4 regions of the Streptomyces sp. NBC_00057 genome follow, and region 1 is predicted to be linked to each of the others. Evidence: riboswitches for the same ligand, from Rfam matches in the RefSeq annotation. Region 1 holds a riboswitch; each other region holds the start of a gene.
What was found. A riboswitch is a leader RNA that binds a small molecule or an ion and turns the genes downstream of it on or off. The one in region 1 is predicted to bind cobalamin.
Positions count from the first base shown of each region.

Region 2: it holds a riboswitch for cobalamin, as region 1 does, so the genes downstream of both, OG953_RS30070 (prenyltransferase/squalene oxidase repeat-containing protein) here and OG953_RS32765 (cobalamin biosynthesis protein) in region 1, are expected to answer to the same signal.
Region 3: it holds a riboswitch for cobalamin, as region 1 does, so the genes downstream of both, OG953_RS39125 (ABC transporter substrate-binding protein) here and OG953_RS32765 (cobalamin biosynthesis protein) in region 1, are expected to answer to the same signal.
Region 4: it holds a riboswitch for cobalamin, as region 1 does, so the genes downstream of both, OG953_RS14785 (ribonucleoside-diphosphate reductase subunit alpha) here and OG953_RS32765 (cobalamin biosynthesis protein) in region 1, are expected to answer to the same signal.

Region 1 is NZ_CP108256.1:6,968,358-6,973,840, forward strand. It holds gene cobN (cobaltochelatase subunit CobN) at 1-274, opposite strand, end outside; gene OG953_RS32760 (cobyric acid synthase) at 283-1,839, opposite strand; gene OG953_RS32765 (cobalamin biosynthesis protein) at 1,836-2,864, opposite strand; cobalamin riboswitch at 3,009-3,140, opposite strand; gene OG953_RS32770 (hypothetical protein) at 3,312-3,542, opposite strand; gene OG953_RS32775 (anion permease) at 3,578-4,843, opposite strand; gene OG953_RS32780 (class II aldolase/adducin family protein) at 5,106-5,483, shown strand, end outside.
Region 2 is NZ_CP108256.1:6,394,574-6,400,056, reverse strand. It holds gene OG953_RS30090 (VOC family protein) at 1-214, opposite strand, end outside; gene OG953_RS30085 (ATP-binding protein) at 427-948, shown strand; gene OG953_RS30080 (hypothetical protein) at 919-1,125, opposite strand; gene OG953_RS30075 (RNA polymerase sigma factor) at 1,507-2,367, shown strand; cobalamin riboswitch at 2,358-2,493, shown strand; gene OG953_RS30070 (prenyltransferase/squalene oxidase repeat-containing protein) at 2,602-3,876, shown strand; gene OG953_RS30065 (SCO2322 family protein) at 3,873-4,559, shown strand; gene OG953_RS30060 (energy-coupling factor transporter transmembrane component T) at 4,556-5,483, shown strand, end outside.
Region 3 is NZ_CP108256.1:8,334,678-8,340,160, reverse strand. It holds partial or broken gene OG953_RS39140 (IS701 family transposase) at 196-870, opposite strand; gene OG953_RS39135 (ABC transporter ATP-binding protein) at 875-1,696, opposite strand; gene OG953_RS39130 (FecCD family ABC transporter permease) at 1,693-2,784, opposite strand; gene OG953_RS39125 (ABC transporter substrate-binding protein) at 2,781-3,848, opposite strand; cobalamin riboswitch at 3,883-4,072, opposite strand; gene OG953_RS39120 (beta-ketoacyl-[acyl-carrier-protein] synthase family protein) at 4,151-5,374, opposite strand; gene OG953_RS39115 (acyl carrier protein) at 5,371-5,483, opposite strand, start outside.
Region 4 is NZ_CP108256.1:3,213,086-3,218,568, forward strand. It holds gene OG953_RS14770 (GntR family transcriptional regulator) at 177-938, shown strand; gene OG953_RS14775 (DUF3311 domain-containing protein) at 1,207-1,461, shown strand; gene mctP (monocarboxylate uptake permease MctP) at 1,458-3,095, shown strand; cobalamin riboswitch at 3,248-3,389, shown strand; gene OG953_RS14785 (ribonucleoside-diphosphate reductase subunit alpha) at 3,527-5,483, shown strand, end outside.

The sequences.
Region 1 (5,483 bases):
CGGACGACTCGGCCATCAGCTCCGCGTCCGGCACGGCCTCGCCGCCCAGCAGCACGGTGGGGATGCCGGACGCCTTGAGGACAGCCAGCCCGTCCTCCCAGGCGCGCTTGCCGCCGAGGAGGCGGACGACGGCGACGGCGGAACCCTCGATCAGTGCGGGGAGTTCCTTGTGGGCGTCGATGCGGGCGGGGTTGCCGATCCGGTACCGCGCGCCACAGGCGCGGGCGGCGAGGAGGTCCGTGTCGGCGGTCGACAGCAACAGCACGGTGCTCATAGGGGCGTTCATGCGCGTGCTCCAGGTGCTCCGGGGGCGATGAAGGGAAGTCCTGACGGTGCGCCCGACTCGATGAGCCGCAGCAGCGCGTCGGTGTCCGCGTGTTCTTCGATGAGGTCGCCGAGGCGGTCGAGCTGTTCCTCGCGCAACGCGGCGAAGCCGGTGTCGGGGGCGGGGACGAAGCGCCGGCCGGCGGCCCGCGCGACCTCGGTCAGGAAGCGGCGGCGGAATTCGTCGCTCTCCAGCGAGCCGTGCCAGTGGGTGCCCCATACGGCGCCGACTCGGCAGCCGTCCAGGAACGGTTCGCCGCCGCGTACATCGGCGACGCCGTGGTGGATCTCGTACCCCTCGACGGGGGCGCCGAGCGCCTCGCCGGCGGGGCGGGCGAGGGTCTTCTCGCGGTCGAAGCGGATGCGTACGGGCAGCAGGCCGAGGCCGTCGATGTGCCCGGCCCTCGACTCGACGTCGTCCTCGATGTGTTCACCGAGGATCTGGAAGCCGCCGCAGATACCGAGGACCGGCCGGCCCTCGGCGGCACGCCGCACCAGGGCGTCGGCGAGGCCGCGCTCGCGCAGCCAGGCCAGCGCGTTCACGGTGCCGCGGGTGCCCGGCACGATGACGAGGTCGGCGTCGGCCAGCTCCTCGGCGCGGTCCACGAACCGGACGACGACGCCCGGTTCGGCGGCCAGTGCGTCCACATCGGTGAAGTTCGACATCAGGGGTACGGCGCACACCGCGACGCGCAGCACGTCGTCGCCGTGCGGCGGCGCGACGACCGATTCGCGTACGGCTCCGCGCAGCGAGACCCTCCCCCAAGCTCTCAACTGCGTTCGAGCAGGGGGGACCCCCATCCCGTCCTCTTCGTCGATGCCGAGGCCGTGGGCGAAGGGCAGCACCCCGTAGGTCTGCCGTCCGGTGATCCCGCGCAGCATCTCCAGGCCGGGCTCCAGCAGCGACACGTCGCCGCGGAACTTGTTGACGAGGTAGCCGGCGATCAGCGACTGGTCCTCGGCGTCGAGCAGCGCCGTCGTACCGAAGAACGAGGCGAAGACGCCACCGCGGTCGATGTCGCCGACGACCACCACCGGGAAGTGTGCCGCCCGTGCGATGCCCATGTTCACGATGTCCGTACGCCGCAGATTGATCTCGGCCGGACTGCCCGCCCCCTCGCAGATCACTGCGTCATACGTGCCCCGAAGCTGCTCCAGACAGTCCACGACCGTGCCGAGAAGCGCTTCCTGCCTGCCTCCGTGGTAGCCGCGTGCGCTCATCTCGCCCACCGGTCTGCCCATCAGGACGACCTGGCTGGAGCGGTCGCTGCCGGGTTTGAGCAGGACCGGGTTCATCAGCGCGGTCGGCTCCACCCGGGCGGCCTGGGCCTGCATGGCCTGGGCGCGCCCGATCTCGGCGCCCTCGCGGGTGACGAACGAGTTCAGCGACATGTTCTGCGCCTTGAAGGGCGCCACCTTGACGCCCCGGCGCACGAGCCAGCGGCAGATGCCTGCCGTGACGACGCTCTTGCCCGCGTCCGAGGTGGTTCCGGCGACCAGCAGCCCGCCGCTCATGTCCGTCTCCGTCCTGCGATCCGACGTTCTGTGATCTGAAGCCCCGTGACCTGAAGTCCTGCGGACCGAAGTCCTGCGATCCGTCGTGCGGCGAGGCCCGCACCCAGTCGTCCTGCCACACACACGCCGAGGGCCAGCGCACTCACCCGGCGCGACAGCCGTACCGCGCGTTCGATGTCCTCGGTCTCCACCGCCCGGCCCGTCGCCTCGTTGAGGACGGGGCGGTGTTCGACCCGGCCGCCGTACGCGAGGGTCCCGCCGAGCCGTACGCCGAGCGCACCCGCGAACGAGGCCTCCACCGGGCCCGCGTTGGGGCTCGGGTGCTTCGCCGCGTCGGCCCGCCACGCCCGTACCGCTCCACGTGGCCGCCCCCCGGCGGCCACGGCGAGCAGGGCTGTGAGCCGGGCACCGGGCCAGCCCGCGAGGTCGTCGAGGCGGGCCGAGGCCCAGCCGTAGCGTCGGTGGCGGGGCGACTTGTGGCCGACCATGGCATCGAGGGTGTTGGCGGCCCGGAAGCCGACGAGGCCGGGCACACCGGCCAGCGCACCCCACACCAGGGCGCCGACCACGGCGTCCGAGGTGTTCTCGGCCACGGACTCCACCACGGCACGGGCGATCTGCGGTCCGTCGAGGGAGTACGGGTCGCGCCCGCACAGATGCGGCAGACGCTCACGGGCCGACTCGATGTCACCGGCGGCCAGGGCGCCGCCGATCGCCCGGGCCTCACGCCCCAGGGACGTACCGCCGACGACGGACCAGGTGGCGGCCGCGGTCAGTGCGACGGAGGCGGCGGGGTGGCTGCGTACGGCACGGGTGATCAGCGCGGCACCACCCGCGGCGCCTCCGGCGCAGACGAGCATGTGCAGCGCGCCCCACCCGCGGTGGTCGCGCCACAGACAGCGCTCGACGCTTGCTGCGGCCCGCCCGAAGGCGGCGACCGGATGTCCCCTGCGGGGGTCACCGAGCAGCAGATCGCCGATCAGACCGGCCGTGGCGCCGTACGCGAAAATGCGGTCGGCACGCACGGCTCAACCGGCCGTTACGCCTCGAAGGACCTTCGTACAGGCGGCTCTCGTCGAGAGCGCCACAGCAACGGACGCACGGCAGCCAGGCATGGCGATATGTCCTCACTCAGGGTCCGCGCCCTGGTTCGACGTGACCGGCGACGAGAGTCTCCTGGCTCCCGGATCCGCAGTTCCCCCGGCCTTCCAACCCGCTCGCGCGTGCCGTGACTTCCGGTGTGGGGGACTGCTCCCCGGTGACAGTGGCGGGACCGCGCCGGATTCGCACCGGCTTCCTCTGCTGTCGCCGTAATTGGCTCCGGCAGTCCACCACGCTCCGCGAACGCCCGTCAACTTGCCGTTGACCTGCGACGGTGCAGTGTGCTGAGCCCCACATCGGGCCGGGCACACCACAACGGGCCGGACACACGAGGTGTGTCCGGCCCGACGGGGGAGTACGCGGAGGAGGGCTCAGGCGACGATCAGATAGATGCCGTACGCGACCGCCGCAGCGCACAGCGCGAAGCAGGCGTACGCGCCGACGCGGGCCAGCAGCAGCGAGCCGCCGGAGCCGCCCTGCGCCGCCGGTTCGGGCTGCTTGGAGAGACCGACGATGCCCAGGGTGAAGAAACCCACCAGCGCGACGGTGACGACGAGGGAGACGCCGAAGACGGAGCCGAGGGCTGCCCAGTCGATGTTCATGCTGAATCCTTAGACGGCCTGCCTAGGCGGCTGGCCTAGACGGTGGCGGGTCGCGCCGGGTCCTGGGTGGTTCCGGCCGGAGCCGGAATGGTGGTCTTGAGGTCCTGGGCCGCTGCCTGGGCCGCGGTGAGCGGCGGGCTGACGGCGGCGATGGCCGTGGTGACGACCCCCGCGGGCTCGGCGTCGCCGCCCGTCGGCGCGACATCGCCGTGGCCGACCGGCTTGCGGCGCGATACCAGCCAGATCGCCCCGGAGCCCACGACGAGCAGCGCCGCGACGACCACGACACCCCAGGTGCCCTGCTTGGTGAGGAGTTCCGCGCCCGCGCCGACCAGGCCCGCGGCCGGCAGTGTCAGACCCCAGGCGACGAACATCCGGGTGGCGGTGGACCAGCGGACCACGCCGCCCTGGCGGCCGAGGCCCGCGCCCATCACGGCGCCGGAGCAGGACTGGGTGGTGGAGAGGGAGAAGCCGAGGTGCGAGGAGGCCAGGATGACCGTGGCCGCGCTGGTCTGCGCGGCGAAGCCCTGCGGCGGCTTGAGGTCGGTGAGGCCGCTGCCCATGGTGCGGATGATGCGCCAGCCGCCCAGGTAGGTGCCGAGTGCGATGGCCGTACCGGCACAGACGATGACCCAGACCGGCGGGTTGGAGCCGGGCTGCAGGACGCCACCGGTGACCAGGGCCAGGGTGATGATGCCCATGGTCTTCTGCGCGTCGTTGGTGCCGTGGGCGAGGGAGACCAGTCCGGCCGAGGCGATCTGGCCGGCACGGTAGCCCTTGGCAGTGGCCTTCTCCTGGGCGTCGTTGCGGATCTTCCCGCCGATCCGGTACGTCAGCCTGGTGGCCAGCAGTGCGGCCAGACCGGCGACGATCGGGGCGGCGACCGCGGGGAGCAGCACCTTGGTGACGACGGTGTCGCCGTTGACCGACGACCAGCCCGCCGACATCACGGCTGCGCCGATCAGACCGCCGAACAGGGCGTGCGAGGAACTGGACGGCAGTCCGACCAGCCAGGTCAGCAGATTCCACAGGATGGCGCCGACGAGTGCCGCGAAGATGACTTCTGTCCGCAGCCCGTCCTCGTTGATGATCCCGCCGGAGATCGTCTTGGCGACCTCGACCGACAGGAACGCGCCGACGAGGTTGAGAACGGCGGACATGGCCACCGCTGTCTTCGGTCTGAGTGCACCGGTCGAGATGGTGGTCGCCATCGCGTTGGCGGTGTCGTGGAAACCGTTCGTGAAATCGAACACTAGAGCTGTCACGATCACAATCGCGAGTAGCAGCGTGATGTGTTCCATCTACCCAGGCAATCGTTCGACGTCATTGGCATGTGGACCGTAGGCAACCTGGATGAACGGAAGGTGAACTGGGCGGGGCGCTGTGGTGACTCCAACTGGGGTCGGGTCGTTCCGTTTGTCCTTCGCGGGGCGGTGCGGGCCGGGCGCAGGGCCGATTCGGGCCTGATTCGCCCCCCGTAACCCCTTTTGTGAACTTCTCCGGTTTGTGACTTATCCCGCCGATCGCTTACCCGTTCGCCTCCAGGGCTGACAGGATCTCCGCATGAGCGATCAGCAACGGGACGCGATCGAACGTGCCTGGGACGGTGTCGTCGCCACCGCCCGCAGGACGGCGGCGGACGGCCTCGTCGTCGGGACCTCGGGAAATGTGTCGGCGCGGGTCGGCGGGACGGTCCTGGTCACCCCGAGCGGAGTGCCGTACGACCGGCTCCGCCCCGAGGACGCCGTCGGCGTCGATCTGGAAGGCAACCGCGTCCTCGGCGAACTGGCCCCGACCAGCGAACTCCCGCTCCATCTCGCGGTCTACCGGAACAGCGACGCCGCCGCAGTCGTGCACACCCACGCGGTGCACGCCACGGCCGTCTCCACCCTGGTCCCCGAGGTCCCTTCGGTCCACTACGCCGCCGCCGTGCTCGGGGGC
Region 2 (5,483 bases), 570 kb from region 1:
CACGGTTCTTTGTTGTCGTCTTGGGTTCCGGGACGGTAACGACGTCGACGCAGACGGCGACCGGGTCCGGCCAAACGAAGCCGCCGACGGGTTCAACGTTGGTCACGCCGGGTCCCTCGCTGTAAGCACTCCAGCCGAGCGCCTCCGCCCAGAACCGGCCGACCGCCGAGTCATCAAGAGCCTTTATGTTCACCTGAACAGGTCGCAGTGCCATGCCGGCGACCCTATGCGCTCTGCAACGACATCCGCAGGTACCGTCGCCAAACAAAGATCAACTCGCTCGCCGGCCGCAATGGTCAGCTGCGACTTTTCGAGATAGGTGACACCTGATCTTGGTGGTTGACACCACCCTGAGAAAAGCCGAAGCCGTACCGGATTTCTGCTGTGCCTGTTCCCACGGCCCGTACAGCGCTAGCGTCGGGTCCCATGATCGTATGGCTCAACGGCACCCATGGCGCAGGCAAGACGACGACCAGTGCACTCGTGCAGCAACTGATCCCGGATTCACGGGTGTTCGACGCCGAGAAGGTCGGCGAGACACTCATGGACATCACGCCAGCGCTGCCCTGGACGGGCAACTTCCAGCACTGGCCGCCGTGGCGGCCGCTCGTCGTCGAGACCGCCCGCCACGTACTCGACTACACCGGCGGCACTCTGGTGATCCCCATGACTGTCCTGGTCGAGCAGTACTGGCGCGAGATCAGCACGGGCCTCGCCCAACATGCCATCCCGGTACGACACTTCGTCCTCCACGCCGACCAAGACACCCTCCGCGGGCGCATCGAGAGGGACACTCTTATGGGCCCCTCCCCATTCCGTCTCGAACACCTTGAGCCCTACGCCGAGGCGGCCCGCACCTGGCTGCACGGCGAGGCCGAGGTCGTCGACACCACGCACCTCACGCCCGCCCAGGCCGCCCTACAGATCGCAGAGGCCGTCAAGAGCTGAGGTCCACCCGCCACGCGAAACAGGCGCAGGTGGCAAGAAAGAACGACCTTCCAGGAGGAACCGGCCGGGCATCCACTCGTACCGCACGGTTCCCTCGGCTCCGCCGGTCACCGCCCAGGTGCCGACCAGGCGGTCCAGGGCCTTCAGTTCGGCGCTCGGATGGTTGGTCTCAGACATCTCGTCCTCCTTGGTGGGTTCCGCTGGTTACCTCGTGGCCGGGTCCGGGTTCTCGACACCCCCTCGGCGTGATCCACATCACATGCACAGAAGTGTCGAGAACGGGCCGGCGACTCCGAGGTAGCCGCGAGAACCCTTTTCTGCTCCGCTCCGAGCAGGCGCGGCGCCGGCGCGAGCAGGAAGTGGGCATGGCCGAACTGGCCATGCAGGAACCGACCCGCCGGGCGGGCCCTGCGCAGGAGAGTGACGACGGCCTCACCCTGCTGCTGCTCTGCTGCCACCCCGCGCTGAGCCCGGTCTCCCAGGTGGCGCTCACGCTGCGCGGTCGGCGGCCTGACGACAGCCGAGATCGCGCACGCCTACGGAACGACCGAGACCACCATGGGTACCCGAATCAGCCGCGCCAAACAGCGGCTGGCCCGCGCCGGGGCCCGCTTCACCCCACCGACCGCCGCCGACCGGCACAGCCGGACGACCGCCGTCATGCGGGTGCTCTATCTCATCTTCAACGAGGGCTACACGGCCTCCACCGGTGACGAACTCGCCCGCATCGACCTGACTGGTGAGGCGATCCGGCTGACCCGGATGCTCAGAGACGCCGTACCGGATGGCGCCGAGGCGACCGGCCTGCTGGCACTGATGTTGCTCACCGAGTCGCGGCGCGCGGCCCGCACCGGCGACGACGGCGGGCTGGTGCCGCTGGACGAACAGGACCGCACGCGGTGGAATCGCGATCTCATCCGCGAGGGCACCCAGCTGATCGACGGCGTCTGGAACCGGCGCGAGACGGGCCCGTACCAGTTGCAGGCGGCGATCGCGTCCCTGCACGCGGCGGCCACGACGCCGGAACAAACGGACTGGCCGCAGATCGCGATGCTGTACCTGTGGCTGGAACGGCTCACCCCGACCGCGCCGGTGCGGCTGAGCCGGGTGGTCGCCGTCGCCCAAGCCTACGGACCGGCCCGAGGGCTGGCGCTGCTCGACGACCTCAACCGGCGCCACGGACTGGATCAGGACCCTCTCACCCGGCAACGGGAACGCGCCACGCGCGCCCACCTGGTGCAGATGACCGGCGACGCGGCCGGTGCGACGACTCTGTACCGCGAGGCGGCCGTCCTGACCGACAACCAGGTCGAGCGCCGCTGCGCTGCCAGGCATCCGCCGCACCGGCGATCATCAGGGGCCGGCCTGCTGCCCCGCCTCTCCTCCCCACCCCGGTCCGGGAAATCCGCGTCCCGGTAGAGTGTGCGAGTCGTCATCATGCCCGTTCAGGGGGAAGCCGGTGCAAATCCGGCACTGACCACGCAGCCGTGAACCGTCGTAGGAGACGGTGAGTCGGAATGCCCTGTCCGCGGTCGTGACCGGCTCGCACCACCGGAACCCCGGTGGTCGGCACCGTCGAGGTATACGGAGCCGGAGCCTGGTGCGTGAGCGTGCCTGTGCCCGGTTCCCCCCGCAGGAGAGGCCCCGCCCGCCATGACCGTACGCCGCAGCGCAGCAATGCTCGCCGCCACCGCCACCGTGCTCTGTGCGGCCGCTGCCCCGGTCGCGGTCGCAGCGCCGTCCCCGTCACCCTCGCCGTCCGTCGCACTGCCTTCCGGGCTGTACGGGACGAAGGACCCCACGTACGACGGTGTCTGGCGGCAGTCGCTGGCCTTCCTCGCCCAGCGGGTCGAGGGCGTCACGCCCGCCACGAAGTCGGTGGACTGGCTGATCGCCCAGCAGTGCGGCAACGGCGCCTACGCCTCGTACCGGCCCGATGTCTCCCAGCCGTGCACCGAGAAGACCGTGCTGGACACCAATGCCACCGCAGCCGCCGTCCAGGCGCTCGTCGAGGTGGGCGGGCACCGGGACATCGTGAACAACTCGGTGCGCTGGCTGAAGTCCGTACAGAACGAGGACGGCGGCTGGGGCTACACCGCGGGCAGCCCCAGTGACGCGAACTCCACCTCGCTGGTGATCGGCGCCCTCGCCCGGCAGGGCCAGCGGATCGCGGACATCACGACCCCGGGCGGCAAGACCCCCTACGACGCACTGATCGATCTCGCGATCCCGTGCGGCGGCAAGGACGGCGGCGCCTTCGCCTACCAGCCCGACAAGAAGGGGAAGCTCGCCGCCAACGCGGACGCCACCGCGGCCGCCGTGCTCGGCACGATGGGCAAGGGCCTGGCCGTCGGGGACAACGCCGCGGTCAAGGCGCCCAGCTGCCACCCGGGATCGGAGCTCACACCCGAGCAGGCAGCCCAGAACGGCGCCCACTTCCTCGCGGGCGCCCTCGCGACCAACGGTCATCTCGACCTGGCGCCGATGCCCGGCGCCACCGACTCCACCCCGCAGCCCGACTTCGGCAACACCGCGGACGCGGTCGTCGCGCTGTCGGCCGCGGGCCACCAGGACAAGGCGGCCAAGGCCGTGGCCTGGCTGAAGAAGAACTCCGCGGCCTGGGCCGAGCAGAACGGTCCCGCCGCCTACGCGCAGCTCACCCTCGCCGCGCACGCGACCGGCGCGGACGCCCGCGACTTCGGCGGCGTCAACCTGGTCGACAAGCTGAACGCGACCGGTCCCGCCCCCGCGGCCATCACGACGCCCGACCCGTCCGCCGACACCGGGTACGTGGCCACGGAGAAGGACCAGGTCCACAGCGGGGACGACGTGATCGGCGGCGTGTGGTGGTACGTCGGCATCGGCCTCGTCGTCGGTGCGGGCGCCGGCTTCCTGATCAGCGGCCGCCGGAAGAACCAGCAGCTGTGAGGCGGGCGGGAAGGGCCGCCGCTCTCCTGGTGGTGGGCGCCGTCCTGGCCGTGCTCGGCGCGGGGACGGCCCAGGCGGCCGGGTACCGGTACTGGTCGTTCTGGGAGGGCTCCGGCACCGGCTGGACGTACGCCACCCAGGGCCCGTCCCTGGTCCGGCCGGACGACGGCGCGGTGCAGGGCTTCCGGTTCTCGGTGAGCGAGGACTCCCAGGACTCGGCGAAGCCGCGCCACTCCCCCGGCTTCGCGAAGATCTGCGCGGACACCCCGGCCGAGGACGGCACCAAGCGGGTCGCGCTGGTCATCGACCCGGGCACGGCGGCGGACGCCCCGGCCGGCGAGACTCCGCCCGCGCTGCGTACCGCGTGCGCGCAGGTCGCCCCGGACGCGAGCACCGCGGAGGCGCTCGCCTCGGTGGCCAAACCGCTGCGCTACAGCAGCGACGCGCTGCTCTGTGCCATATCCGGCTATCCGGACTCGGGCTGCGGCGAACAGGTGTCGGGCAACGGGCACGAGGCGCCTGCCGCGTCCGCATCCGCGTCCCCGGCCGATTCCGCCGCCGACGGCTCGGGGGACTCCGGCGGCTCCGGAGGCGGACCGTCCGCCGGGGTGCTGGTCGGGGTCGGCGCCGTTCTCCTCCTCGGCATAGCCGCAGTCGTGCAGGCCCGCCGCCGCCGCGGATGACCGCCTCGACCACCGGCCCGGTCCGGCTGCGCCGCCCGCTGCGCGCCCCCGGGGCGACCCGGAGCAACGCCCTGCCCGCCGGGGCCTGGTGGGTGTGGGCGCTCGGCCTCGCCACCGCCGCCTCCCGGACCACCAATCCGCTGCTGCTCGGGCTGCTGGTCGGGGTTGCGGGTTACGTCGTCGCGGCGCGCCGCACGGACGCGCCATGGGCCCGTTCGTACGGGGCGTTCATCAAGATCGGGCTGTTCGTCGTCGGCGTACGGCTGGTCTTCTCCATCTTCCTCGGTTCGCCGATCCCCGGTACGCATCCGTTGTTCACACTCCCCGAAGTGCCGCTGCCCGACTGGGCGAAGGGCGTCAGGATCGGTGGCCAAGTCACCGCCGAGCAGCTGGTCTTCGCGCTGTACGACGGGGCGAAGCTGGCCACCCTGCTGATCTGCGTCGGTGCGGCGAACTCGCTCGCCAACCCGGCCCGGCTGTTGAAGTCGCTGCCGGGTGCGCTGTACGAGGCGGGGGTCGCCGTCGTCGTCGCGATGACGTTCGCGCCGAACATGGTCGCCGATGTGGTGCGGCTGCGCACCGCACGGCGACTGCGGGGCCGTCCGACCGGCGGCATCAAGGCGGTCCTCCAGATAGGACTGCCGGTCCTGGAGGGCGCGTTGGAGCGGTCGGTCGCGGTGGCGGCCTCGATGGACGCGCGCGGATACGGGCGCACCGCCCAGGTCCCGCCCGTCGTCCGGCACACCACGAACGTCCTCACGCTCGGTGGGCTGCTCGGGGTGTGCGCGGGTACGTACGGTCTGCTGGCCGCGCAGGGTGCGGTGTACGGCCTGCCGCTGCTGATCGCCGGGCTCGTCGCCGCGATGGCCGGACTGCGGCTCGGCGGGGCCCGCTCGGTCCGTACCCGCTACCGGCCCGACCGGT
Region 3 (5,483 bases), 1.4 Mb from region 1:
AGCCGAATCACGGGAAGCAACACCTTGATTCTCTGCGAGCCCTTAGTACTGCAACCGCATCTGGAGAATGTGGCCTCGGCGTTTGTAGTGGGAGCGGCGGGCTCGTGCCTGGCTGCGTCGTCGGAAGCGTGACCAGTGCAGATAGTGCTCGTTGCTGTGGCAGTGGCGCGTGACGACGACGTGGCCCATCAACCGGCGGATGGCCAGCACGTGCGCGACCCGACGTTCCTCCAGCCACACTCGCAGGTGCTTGACCTGCCCGTATGCCTCGTCAGCGGTGACCCACGCGAACGGGACACCCGCGTCGATGGCGCGTTGCAGCATCCACTTGAAGTGCTCGTTCTTGGTCGCGAAGGGAACTCCGTCATCGATCCCGGCCGCGCGGCAGCGCTCACGGTTATCCGTCCAGGAGACAGGGATGTAGAGCTCGCGGTCGATCAACGCCCGCCCCCTGGAGGAGGCGTAGGCCAGGAATGTTCCGATCTGGCTGTTCTCCGTGCGGCCGGCCGTGCCGGTGTACTGACGCTGGACGCCGGCGGACTTGGTGCCCTTCTTCAGGAAGCCGGTGTCGTCGCCGATCAGCACCGCATCCTTGGCACCGATGGTCTCCACGACGAAGTCCCGCACATCGTCGCGGACCGCGTTCTCGTCCCAGCCGGAGTGGTTGAGCAGCCGCTGGACGCCGTCGGGGCGCAACTGCCCGACCTGCTCCGACAGCGTCCACCCGTTCTTTTTCTCAAGCGGCGCGAGCAACCCGTTCAGGTAGTCCGACGCCCGCTCGCGGGGCTCCGACCTGCCGAAACGATGGGCGAACCGGGCATGGAACCCGGCTATCCCCTCGGACCACGACTCGACCTGCTCAACCGTCAACGATTCATCGCACAGTCGGAACAACGAGCCAATCCGGCCCCGGCCGCTGGGGCAGGAAGCGCACCGAGGGCCGCCCGTCCGGGCCATCGGGAGTGACCCGCGCCCTGACCCGGTAGACGTCGGCGATCAGCTCCTCGGTGAGCACTTGCGCCGGGGTCCCGGCGGCCACCACCCGCCCCTCCTTCATGACGACGATCCGATCGCAGAACATCGCGGCCAGATTGAGGTCGTGCAGAGCGATCACACCGGTGAGGGGCAGCGAGGTGATCAGCGACAGCAGATCCAACTGGTGCTGGATGTCGAGGTGGTTCGTCGGCTCGTCGAGCAGCAGTTCACGCGGCTGCTGGGCCAGTGCGCGCGCTATCTGGACACGTTGCCGCTCACCGCCGGAGAGGGTGTGCCAGGACTGGTCGCCGCGATCGGCGAGACCGGTCCGCTCCAGGGCTTCGCGCACCGCGTCGTCGTCCGTCCGGCCTGGTGCCGACCAAGCCCTGCGGTGCGGGATACGCCCGAGGCTTACCACATCCAGGACGCTCAACTCGACCTGGGTGACGGCATGCTGGTCGACCACGGCAACCCGCTGGGCCACGGTTCGGCGACCGATCTCGTCGAGCCGCCGGCCGTCGAGGGAGACCACGCCCGCATCCGGGGCGAGGACTCCTGCCAGCACCCGCAACAGGGTCGACTTGCCGGAGCCGTTCGGCCCGATCAGCCCGACGGTGGCGCCGGGCGGCGGGGCGAGATGGACCCCGTCGAGGATGAGGCGGCCGCCCGCCTCCCGGCTGACCCGCTCGGCGCACAGCCCCTCAGTGGCTCCACCCGTCATGTGATCCTCCGGCTGCGGTACAGGACCAGGACGAACGCGGGTACGCCGATGAGGGCGGTGACGACTCCCACGGGCACTTCCTGCGGGTCGAGGACCGTCCTGGCCAGGGTGTCGACCCAGACCAGGAAGACCGCCCCTGCCAGGGCGGTGACCGGCAGCAGCCGCCGGTGCCCGGAGCCGGCGAGCGCACGGGCAGCGTGCGGCAGGACCAGACCGACGAAGCCGATGGCGCCGACCGAGCTGACGAGTGCGGCGGTCAGCAGCGCGGTCGTGCAGAGCAGCACGATCCGGGTGCGCGCGACATGGACGCCGAGTGTGGCGGCGGCGTCCTGGCCGAACGCGAAGGCGTCGAGCGTACGGGCGTGGCCGAGGCAGATCAGCAGCGTCACGACGAGAACGGCGGAGCAGAGCCACACATCGGTCCAGCCGACCCCGCTGAGCGAGCCGAGCAGCCAGAACAGCACCCCGCGGGTCTGCTCGGCGTCGGCGGCGGTCATCACGACGAAGGAGGTGAGCGCGGAGAACAGCTGCATGGCCGCCACACCGGAGAGGACGACCCGGTCGGTCGTGCCGCCCAGGGTGTGGCTCAGCAGCAGAACCAGGGCGAACGAGCACAGTGCGCCGATGAACGCGCCGGTCGAGATCGACACCGCTCCCCCGCCGACGCCGAGGACGACGACCACGACCGCGCCGGTCGACGCACCGGAGGAGACGCCGAGGACGAACGGGTCGGCGAGCGGGTTGCGGAGCAGGGACTGCATGACGGTTCCGCACACCGCGAGCCCGGCGCCGCACACCGCGGCGAGCAGGGTGCGCGGCATGCGCAGGTTCCAGATGATGCCGTCCCGGATCGGGGTGAGCCTTGACCGGCCCCAGCCCAGGTGGGAGGCGACCGTGGACCAGACGTCGGCGACGGAGATACGGGCCGGGCCGATGGTGACGGCGACCGCGACGGACAGCACGAGCAGTGCGATGCCACAGGCCCACAGGGCTCCGCCGCGCAGCTTCCGCATCCCCGTGCCACTGCGCACGGCTGCTTCAAAGGCCCATGGCGCGTCCACCGCCGTGGCCCGTTCGGTGTCCGTCACCCCGTGAATCCGAATGTGCGCAGCCCGGCGGCGACGCGTTCCACACCCTCGACCGTCCGGATGGACGGGTTCATGGCCTGGCCGCTCAGCAGGACGTACCGCTTGTGCCTGACGGCGTCCATGTTCTTCGTGACGGGGTTGGACTCCAGGAATTCGATCTTCTTCGCGGCGCTCTCGGCGGTCTGTGCCTTGCGGGTCAGGTCTCCGATGACCAGGACGTCGGGGTTGCGGTCGGCGACGGTCTCCCAGCTGATCTGGGGCCATTCCTCATGGGTGTCGTCGAAGACGTTCTTCGCGCCGAGTTCCCTGGTGATGATGCCGGGCGCTCCGCAGCAGCCGGCCAGGTACGGGGCCTTGGAGTCGGAGAACCAGTAGAGGAGGGTGGCGTCGGAGGCGTCGACGCCCTCGGTCGCCTTCTTCACCCGGGCCCGCAGCTGCGCCACGAGCGTGTCGCCGCGTTTCTGCACGCCGAACACCTTGGCCAGGTCGCGCACTTCGTCGTACACGCTGTCCATGGTCAGCGGCGCGGTACGGGCTCCGTCGCCGCCGCCGCTGTTGTCCTTGCCGGTGCAGTCGGCGGGCGAGACATAGGTGGGGACGCCGAGATCCTCGAACTGTTCGCGGGGTGCGACGCCGCCCTTGGCGAGCGTCGACTCGAACGACGCGCTGATGAAGTCGGGTTCCTCGTCGAGGACCTTCTCCGACGACGGCCGGTTGTCCGCGATCCTGGGAACCTTGGCGTTGGCCTTCTCCAGGCCCTTCATCACCGGGTCGGTCCAGGTCGAGGTGGCGGCCAGCCGGTCGGCGAGGCCGAGGGAGAGCAGGATCTCCGTCGATCCCTGGTCGACCGGGACGGCCCGGTGCGGTGCGGCTTCGACGGTGACGGTGCGTCCACAGTTCTTCAGCGTCACGGGGTATCCGTCGGCGGAGCCGGACTTCGCGGCAGAGCTGCTCGTTCCGCCCCCGCAGGCGGTCAGCAGGACGAGTCCCGCCGAGAGCAGGGCAATGGTGCGGACAGGGCTGGCTATGGACGGCACGGAGTCCCTCTGCGTCTCGGGGCTCATGCGCGGAGCCCGCTGTACGGAGTCCTGCGCCCGGTACCGGGTCGCAGATGCCAGCAGGTCTTCGGACTCGGGCTCCTACGGACGGGACGCCTTCCCAGGACACCCGCGGGTGGTCCCAGTGGCCGTGGCCCCGCCCGTCCCCCTCACCGCTGCGCGTCAGTTCCGGATTCTCACCGGATTCCCTGACCCCTACGTGGAGTTTGACTGGCTTCGGCAAGCTATCACGAGCCTCCGCGCATCTCATGGGCGGTGTGGCCGGTGGTACGCCGGGCTGTGCTCCCGTCGCACCACCTGCCCGATGCCTATGGACGCTGAAGAGCGATCACGGCGTTGTGCCCGCCGAAGCCGAAGGAGTGGCTGACGGCGCGCCGGATGGGCTGCCGCAGGGGTTGCTCGGTGACGCAGTTGATGTCGAACTCCGGCGCCGGGGCGTCCAGGTTGGCGATCGGCGGTACGACTCCGCGCTGGAGCGTCAGGACGGTCAGTCCGGCCTCGATCGCTCCGGCCGCCCCCATGCAGTGCCCGAGTACACCCTTCGGGGCGGTGACGGGCGGCCGGTGCGGGTAGACCCGGCCGATGAGGGCGGCCTCGGTTGCGTCGTTGATCGGTGTCGCCGTGCCGTGTGCGTTGACGTGCTCGACGTCCTCGGCCACCCAGCCCGCGTCACGCAGCGCGGCCTCGACCGCGGCCTGGGCGACCGCGCCGGACGGGTGCGGGCTTGTGGGGTGGTGGGCGTCGGTGGTGGCGCCGGTGCCCGCCAGCAGTGCCCGCGGCGCGGCGCCCCGGGCGACGGCGTCGTCCGCCCGTTCCAGCACCATGACGGCGGCGCCCTCACCCATGACCAGCCCGGCACGGTCGGCCGCGAAGGGCCGGCACCGCCTGGCCGGGTCGCCCTCCGCCCGGGCCGTGGCTCCGGACCGGGCGAATCCGGTCATGGCGACCGGGTGGACGATCGACTCGGTGGCTCCGGCGATCGCGATGTCGCACTGTCCTGTGACCAGCAGATCGCGGGCGACGGACAGTGCGGTGGCGCCGGACGAGCAGGCGGTGCACGGTGCCAGGCTGGGGCCGGTGGCCCGCAACTGGATGGCGATCTCGGCCGCGGGCATGTTCGGAATGGTGAGCAGGATGCCCGACGGCGAGGTGGCATCCGGTCCGCGCCGGTCGAGTACGACGGCCTGCTCGGTCAGCGCGGCGGAACCTCCGCTGCTGGTGCCGACGACCACCGCGACCCTGCTGCCCTCCCACCGCGCCGGGTCGAGTCCGGCGTCGGCGACCGCCTCCCGCGCGGCGAGAACGGCGAACTTGACGTACTTCCCCATCCGGAAGGACGTGCGGCCGCCGATCGCGGCGTCCAGATCGATACCGTCGACCGTGCAGGCGAAGTCGACCGCGCACCCTTCGAGTGCCGCGACGGTACGCACCGGCGAGACTCCGGCGCACACACCTTTCCAGGTGGATTCGGTGTCGTTGCCGACCGGGGTGATCATTCCCAGGCCTGTTACGGCAATCGCGGGCTTGTTCATCGGGCGTTGCTCGTCGGTGCCGCGCCGCCCATCAGCACCCCACTGCCGGCTGTCGCGTCGATGTACCCCGTGATGTCGGCCAGGGTGGCGTCCTTGGGGAGCTTGTCGA
Region 4 (5,483 bases), 3.8 Mb from region 1:
GAGCTTGGCCTAGACCTTTAAGGGTGTCAAGGGTGTATAAGAAGTGCACTCGCGTCCGTTACAGGACCGACACCTGGGGGAGGGCGACGAGCCGTGACCGGACCGTGCCACCATGTGAGCCGCGACAGACGGAGGAGCCGGTGACGGCAGCAACGCAGCAGTCGGGAAGGCGGGCCATGGGCGACGGGGGCAGTACGGAGAACGAGACGGGCGCGGCCACACGGACGGCGCGTGTCCCGAAGTACTACCGGCTGAAGCGACATCTCCTCGACATGACGGACACCATGCCGCCGGGCACCCCCGTGCCACCGGAACGGACCCTGGCCGCCGAGTTCGACACCTCGCGCACGACCGTGCGCCAGGCACTCCAGGAACTGGTCGTCGAGGGTCGGCTGGAGCGCATCCAGGGCAAGGGCACCTTCGTCGCCAAGCCGAAGGTCTCACAGGCTCTGCAGCTCACCTCGTACACCGAGGACATGCGCGCCCAAGGACTCGAACCGACGTCCCAGTTGCTGGACATCGGCTACGTCACGGCGGACGACACGCTCGCCGGACTGCTCGACATCACGGCCGGTGGGCGAGTGCTGCGGATCGAACGGCTGCGGCTCGCCAGCGGGGAGCCGATGGCGATCGAGACCACGCACCTCTCGGCCAAACGCTTTCCGGCGCTGCGCCGTTCGCTGGTGAAGTACGCCTCGCTCTACACCGCCCTGGCGGAGGTGTACGACGTCCGGCTGGCCGAGGCCGAGGAGACCATCGAGACCTCGCTCGCCACCCCGCGCGAGGCCGGACTGCTCGGTACGGATGTGGGCCTGCCGATGCTGATGCTGTCCCGGCACTCGCTCGACGGGCAGGGCGAACCGGTGGAGTGGGTGCGCTCGGTCTACCGGGGCGACCGGTACAAGTTCGTGGCGCGCCTGAAGCGGCCGACGGACTGAAGTCCGGGTGCGTCGGCCGACTGATTCCGGCCACCGCACTCCTGGGTGCGACCGTCGCGGCCCCCGTGGAATCCACCACTCCACGGGGGCCGTTGACACGCCTGGTGCAGACCAAGTGTCGTACGTTTGACAACATTCCGAACGTTCGTGCCCGCGCACGGGACCGTTGCCGGACCGCAATGCGGACAGGGGGTGACGGTGACCGGAAGCCTCCCCTAGATTTCCTGCGCATTACACCAGGTGATCAGCGAGGGGACGGAGTCGCCGTATGCCAGCAGACCCAGAAGGAAAACCGCCCACAGTCACACCCGTGCGGGTGGTCATCGCCCTCTGTCTCATCGCGCCGTTCGTGGCGATGCTCTGGGTGAGTTCGTATGCGAAGGTGGACCCCACCTTCATCGGCATTCCGTTCTTCTACTGGTACCAGATGCTCTGGGTGCTGATCTCCACCGCACTCACGGTGATCGCGTACAAGCTGTGGCAGCGTGACCAGCGCGCCCGCAAGGGGGGTGCTTCGGCATGAAGGACGGCGTGAACGGCGTCGCGCTCGGCGTCTTCATCTTCTTCTTCCTGGCCGTCACGGTCATGGGCTTCCTGGCGGCGCGCTGGCGGAAGGCCGAGAACGACGCCAGCCTCGACGAATGGGGCCTGGGCGGACGTTCGTTCGGCACCTGGGTCACCTGGTTCCTGCTCGGCGGCGACCTGTACACCGCGTACACCTTCGTCGCCGTTCCCGCGGCGATCTACGCGGCGGGCGCGGCAGGCTTCTTCGCCGTGCCGTACACGATCCTCGTGTACCCGCTGATCTTCACCTTCCTGCCGCGCCTGTGGTCGGTCTCGCACAAGCACGGGTACGTGACCACCTCGGACTTCGTCCGCGGGCGCTTCGGCTCGAAGGGGCTCTCGCTGGCGGTCGCCGTCACGGGCATCCTGGCCACGATGCCGTACATCGCACTCCAACTCGTCGGCATCCAGGCCGTGCTGGACGTGATGGGCGTGGGCGGTGGAGAGAACACCCACTGGTTCGTCAAGGACCTGCCGCTGCTGATCGCGTTCGCGGTGCTCGCCGCGTACACCTACTCGTCCGGTCTGCGGGCGCCGGCGCTGATCGCGTTCGTCAAGGACGGACTGATCTACCTGGTCATCGTAGTGGCGATCATCTACATCCCGATCAAGCTCGGCGGCTTCGACGACATCTTCGCCAAGGCGGGCGATGCGTTCTCCCAGACCAACCCGGCAACCGGCAAGCCGCGCGGCGCGCTCGCGCCGGGTGAAGCGGGCCAATGGGGTTACGCCACACTGGCCCTGGGCTCGGCGCTGGCGCTCTTCATGTATCCGCACTCGATCACGGCGACGCTCTCCAGCCGCAGCCGCAATGTGATCCGGCGCAACACCACGATCCTGCCGCTGTACTCGCTGATGCTGGGCCTGCTGGCGCTGCTCGGCTTCATGGCGATCGCCGCCGGGATCAAGGTGGACAACGGGCAGTTGGCCATCCCCCAACTGTTCGAGAACATGTTCCCCGACTGGTTCGCGGGGGTCGCGTTCGCCGCCATCGGCATCGGCGCTCTGGTGCCCGCCGCGATCATGTCGATCGCCGCGGCGAACCTCTTCACCCGCAACATCTACAAGGACTTCCTGAAGCCGGACGCGACCCCGGAACAGGAGACCAAGGTCTCCAAGCTGGTGTCGCTGCTGGTGAAGGTCGGCGCGCTCGCCTTTGTCCTCACCATGGACAAGACGGTCGCGATCAACTTCCAGCTGCTCGGCGGGATCTGGATCCTCCAGACGATGCCGGCCCTGGTCGGCGGCCTGTTCACCCGCTGGTTCCACCGCTGGGCACTGCTCGCGGGCTGGGCGGTCGGCATGGTGTACGGGACGGTGGCCGCGTACGGGGTCGCCAGCCCGACCCAGGCGCACTTCGGCGGGTCGTCCAAGGAGATCCCGGGCATCGGCGAGATCGGCTACATCGGTCTGACCGCGTTCGCGCTGAACGTGGTGGTGACGGTGGTGCTCACCCTCGTCCTGAACGCCGTGAAGGCACCCGCCGGGACCGACGAGACCTCCCCGGCCGACTACACGGCCGACGCGGGCGACCCGGGCGTCCGGGCGGAGCTCCCGCCGGCCACGGCGGGGGCCCCGGGCGGCGGCCACTGACGACCGCTCCCACGGCCGGATGACGGCCCGTCGCGCCCCCTTCAGCGGGGCGTGGCGGGCCGTCCGCCTGCTCCGACAGGGGATCTCACGGCTAGTCCTGTGGGCTCGACTTCTACTGCGCGACACAACATGTGGGGGCCGTCCCATCCAGCGGCCCCCACATGTATGCTCGTGCTCGCTGTCGCCGCAGGGAAATCCGGTGCGAATCCGGAACTGTCCCGCAACGGTGTATTCGGTGCACTTTTGTGCACCCGCAAGTAAGTCCGAGGACCTGCCGACAGCGCATCCGGCTCGACCGAACCGGATGCCAGACGTCCGGGCCTCGCGGATGGGCCGGTGGACGCCGCAATGAGTGCTGCCCGACGCGGGCCCGCCTCTGCCCGGCTGCCCCGCTCCCCGCCGGCCCCGAGCCGAGCGAGGGAGAGCACCACGTGACCATCGCGCCAGCCGATCCGGCTTCAGTCGCCGTGTCCGAAGCGGCCGAGTCCGAGGGAACCGCACACGACGGACCGGGGACCGCACTGCTGCGGACCCTGACCGACCTCACCGTCGATCTGCCCGACACCGACCCCGGTCGCGTCGCCGCCGCCGCGCTGCGCGGCCGTAACGCCCGGTCGGACGAGGCAGAGTTGCGCTCGCTGGCCACGGAGGCCGCCGCGGGGCTGATCTCCGAGGACCCTGCCTACTCCCGGCTCGCGGCCAGGCTGCTGACCCGCACCATCGCGGACGAGGCGGCGGGTCAGGGCGTGGTCTCCTTCTCCGCCTCGGTGGCCGTCGGGCACCGAGAGGGCCTGATCGCGGACCGTACCGCCGAGTTCGTCGCGCTGCACGCGGCCGCGCTCGACGCGCTGGTGGAGCGTTCACTGACCGACGGCGCCGACGACCGCTTCGGTTACTTCGGGCTGCGGACCCTGCACAGCCGCTATCTGCTGCGTCACCCGCACACCCGCCAGGTCATCGAGACGCCGCAGCACTTCATGCTGCGCGTCGCGGCCGGGCTCGCCGAGGACGACTCGAAGCGCGCCCTGGACGAAGTCGCGGCACTGTACGGGCTGATGAGCCGGCTCGACTACCTGCCGTCCTCGCCGACCCTGTTCAACTCCGGCACGCGGCATCCGCAGATGTCCTCCTGCTATCTGCTGGACTCCCCGCTCGACGAGCTCGACTCGATCTACGACCGCTACCACCAGGTGGCGCGGCTCTCCAAGCACGCGGGCGGCATCGGTCTCTCGTACTCCCGCATCCGCGCCCGCGGTTCACTGATCCGCGGCACCAACGGGCACTCCAACGGCATCGTGCCGTTCCTGAAGACGCTCGACGCCTCCGTCGCCGCGGTCAACCAGGGTGGCCGCCGCAAGGGCGCCGCCGCCGTCTACCTGGAGACCTGGCACGCGGACATCGAGGAGTTCCTGGAGCTGCGCGACAACACGGGTGAGGACCAGCGGCGTACGCACAACCTCAACCTGGCGCACTGGATCCCGGACGAGTTCATGCGCCGGGTCGACGCGGACGGCGACTGGTCGCTGTTCTCCCCGGCGGACGTGCCCGAGCTGGTCGACCTGTGGGGCGAGGAGTTCGACGCCGCGTACCGCGCAGCCGAGGCCAAGGGGCTGGCCCGCAAGTCGATGCCGGCCCGTGAGTTGTACGGCCGGATGATGCGCACCCTCGCGCAGACCGGCCAGGGCTGGATGACGTTCAAGGACGCCTCCAACCGGACCGCGAACCAGACCGCCGAGCCGGGCCGCGTCGTCCACTCGTCGAATCTGTGCACCGAGATCCTCGAAGTCACCGATGACGGCGAGACGGCCGTCTGCAACCTGGGTTCGGTGAACCTCGGTGCGTTCGTCGCCGACGGTGGCATCGACTGGGAGCGGCTGGACGCGACCGTCCGCACCGCCGTGACCTTCCTCGACCGGGTCGTCGACATCAACTTCTACCCGACCGAGCAGGCCGGCCGGTCCAATGCGAAGTGGCGCCCCGTCGGCCTGGGCGCGATGGGTCTGCAGGACGTCTTCTTCCAGCTGCGGCTGCCGTTCGACTCCCCCGAGGCCCGCGCGCTCTCCACGAAGATCTCCGAGCGGATCATGCTCGCGGCGTACGAGGCGTCCTGCGCGCTCGCCGAGCGCTCCGGCCCGCTGCCCGCCTGGTCCGAGACGCGTGCCGCGCGCGGTGTGCTGCACCCCGACCACTACGACACCGAGCTGAACTGGCCGGAGCGCTGGGACGCGCTGCGCGCCCGGGTCGCGAAGACCGGAATGCGCAACTCGCTGCTGCTCGCCATCGCGCCGACGGCGACGATCGCCTCGATCGCAGGTGTGTATGAGTGCATCGAGCCGCAGGTCTCCAACCTCTTCAAGCGCGAGACGCTCAGCGGTGAGTTCCTCCAGG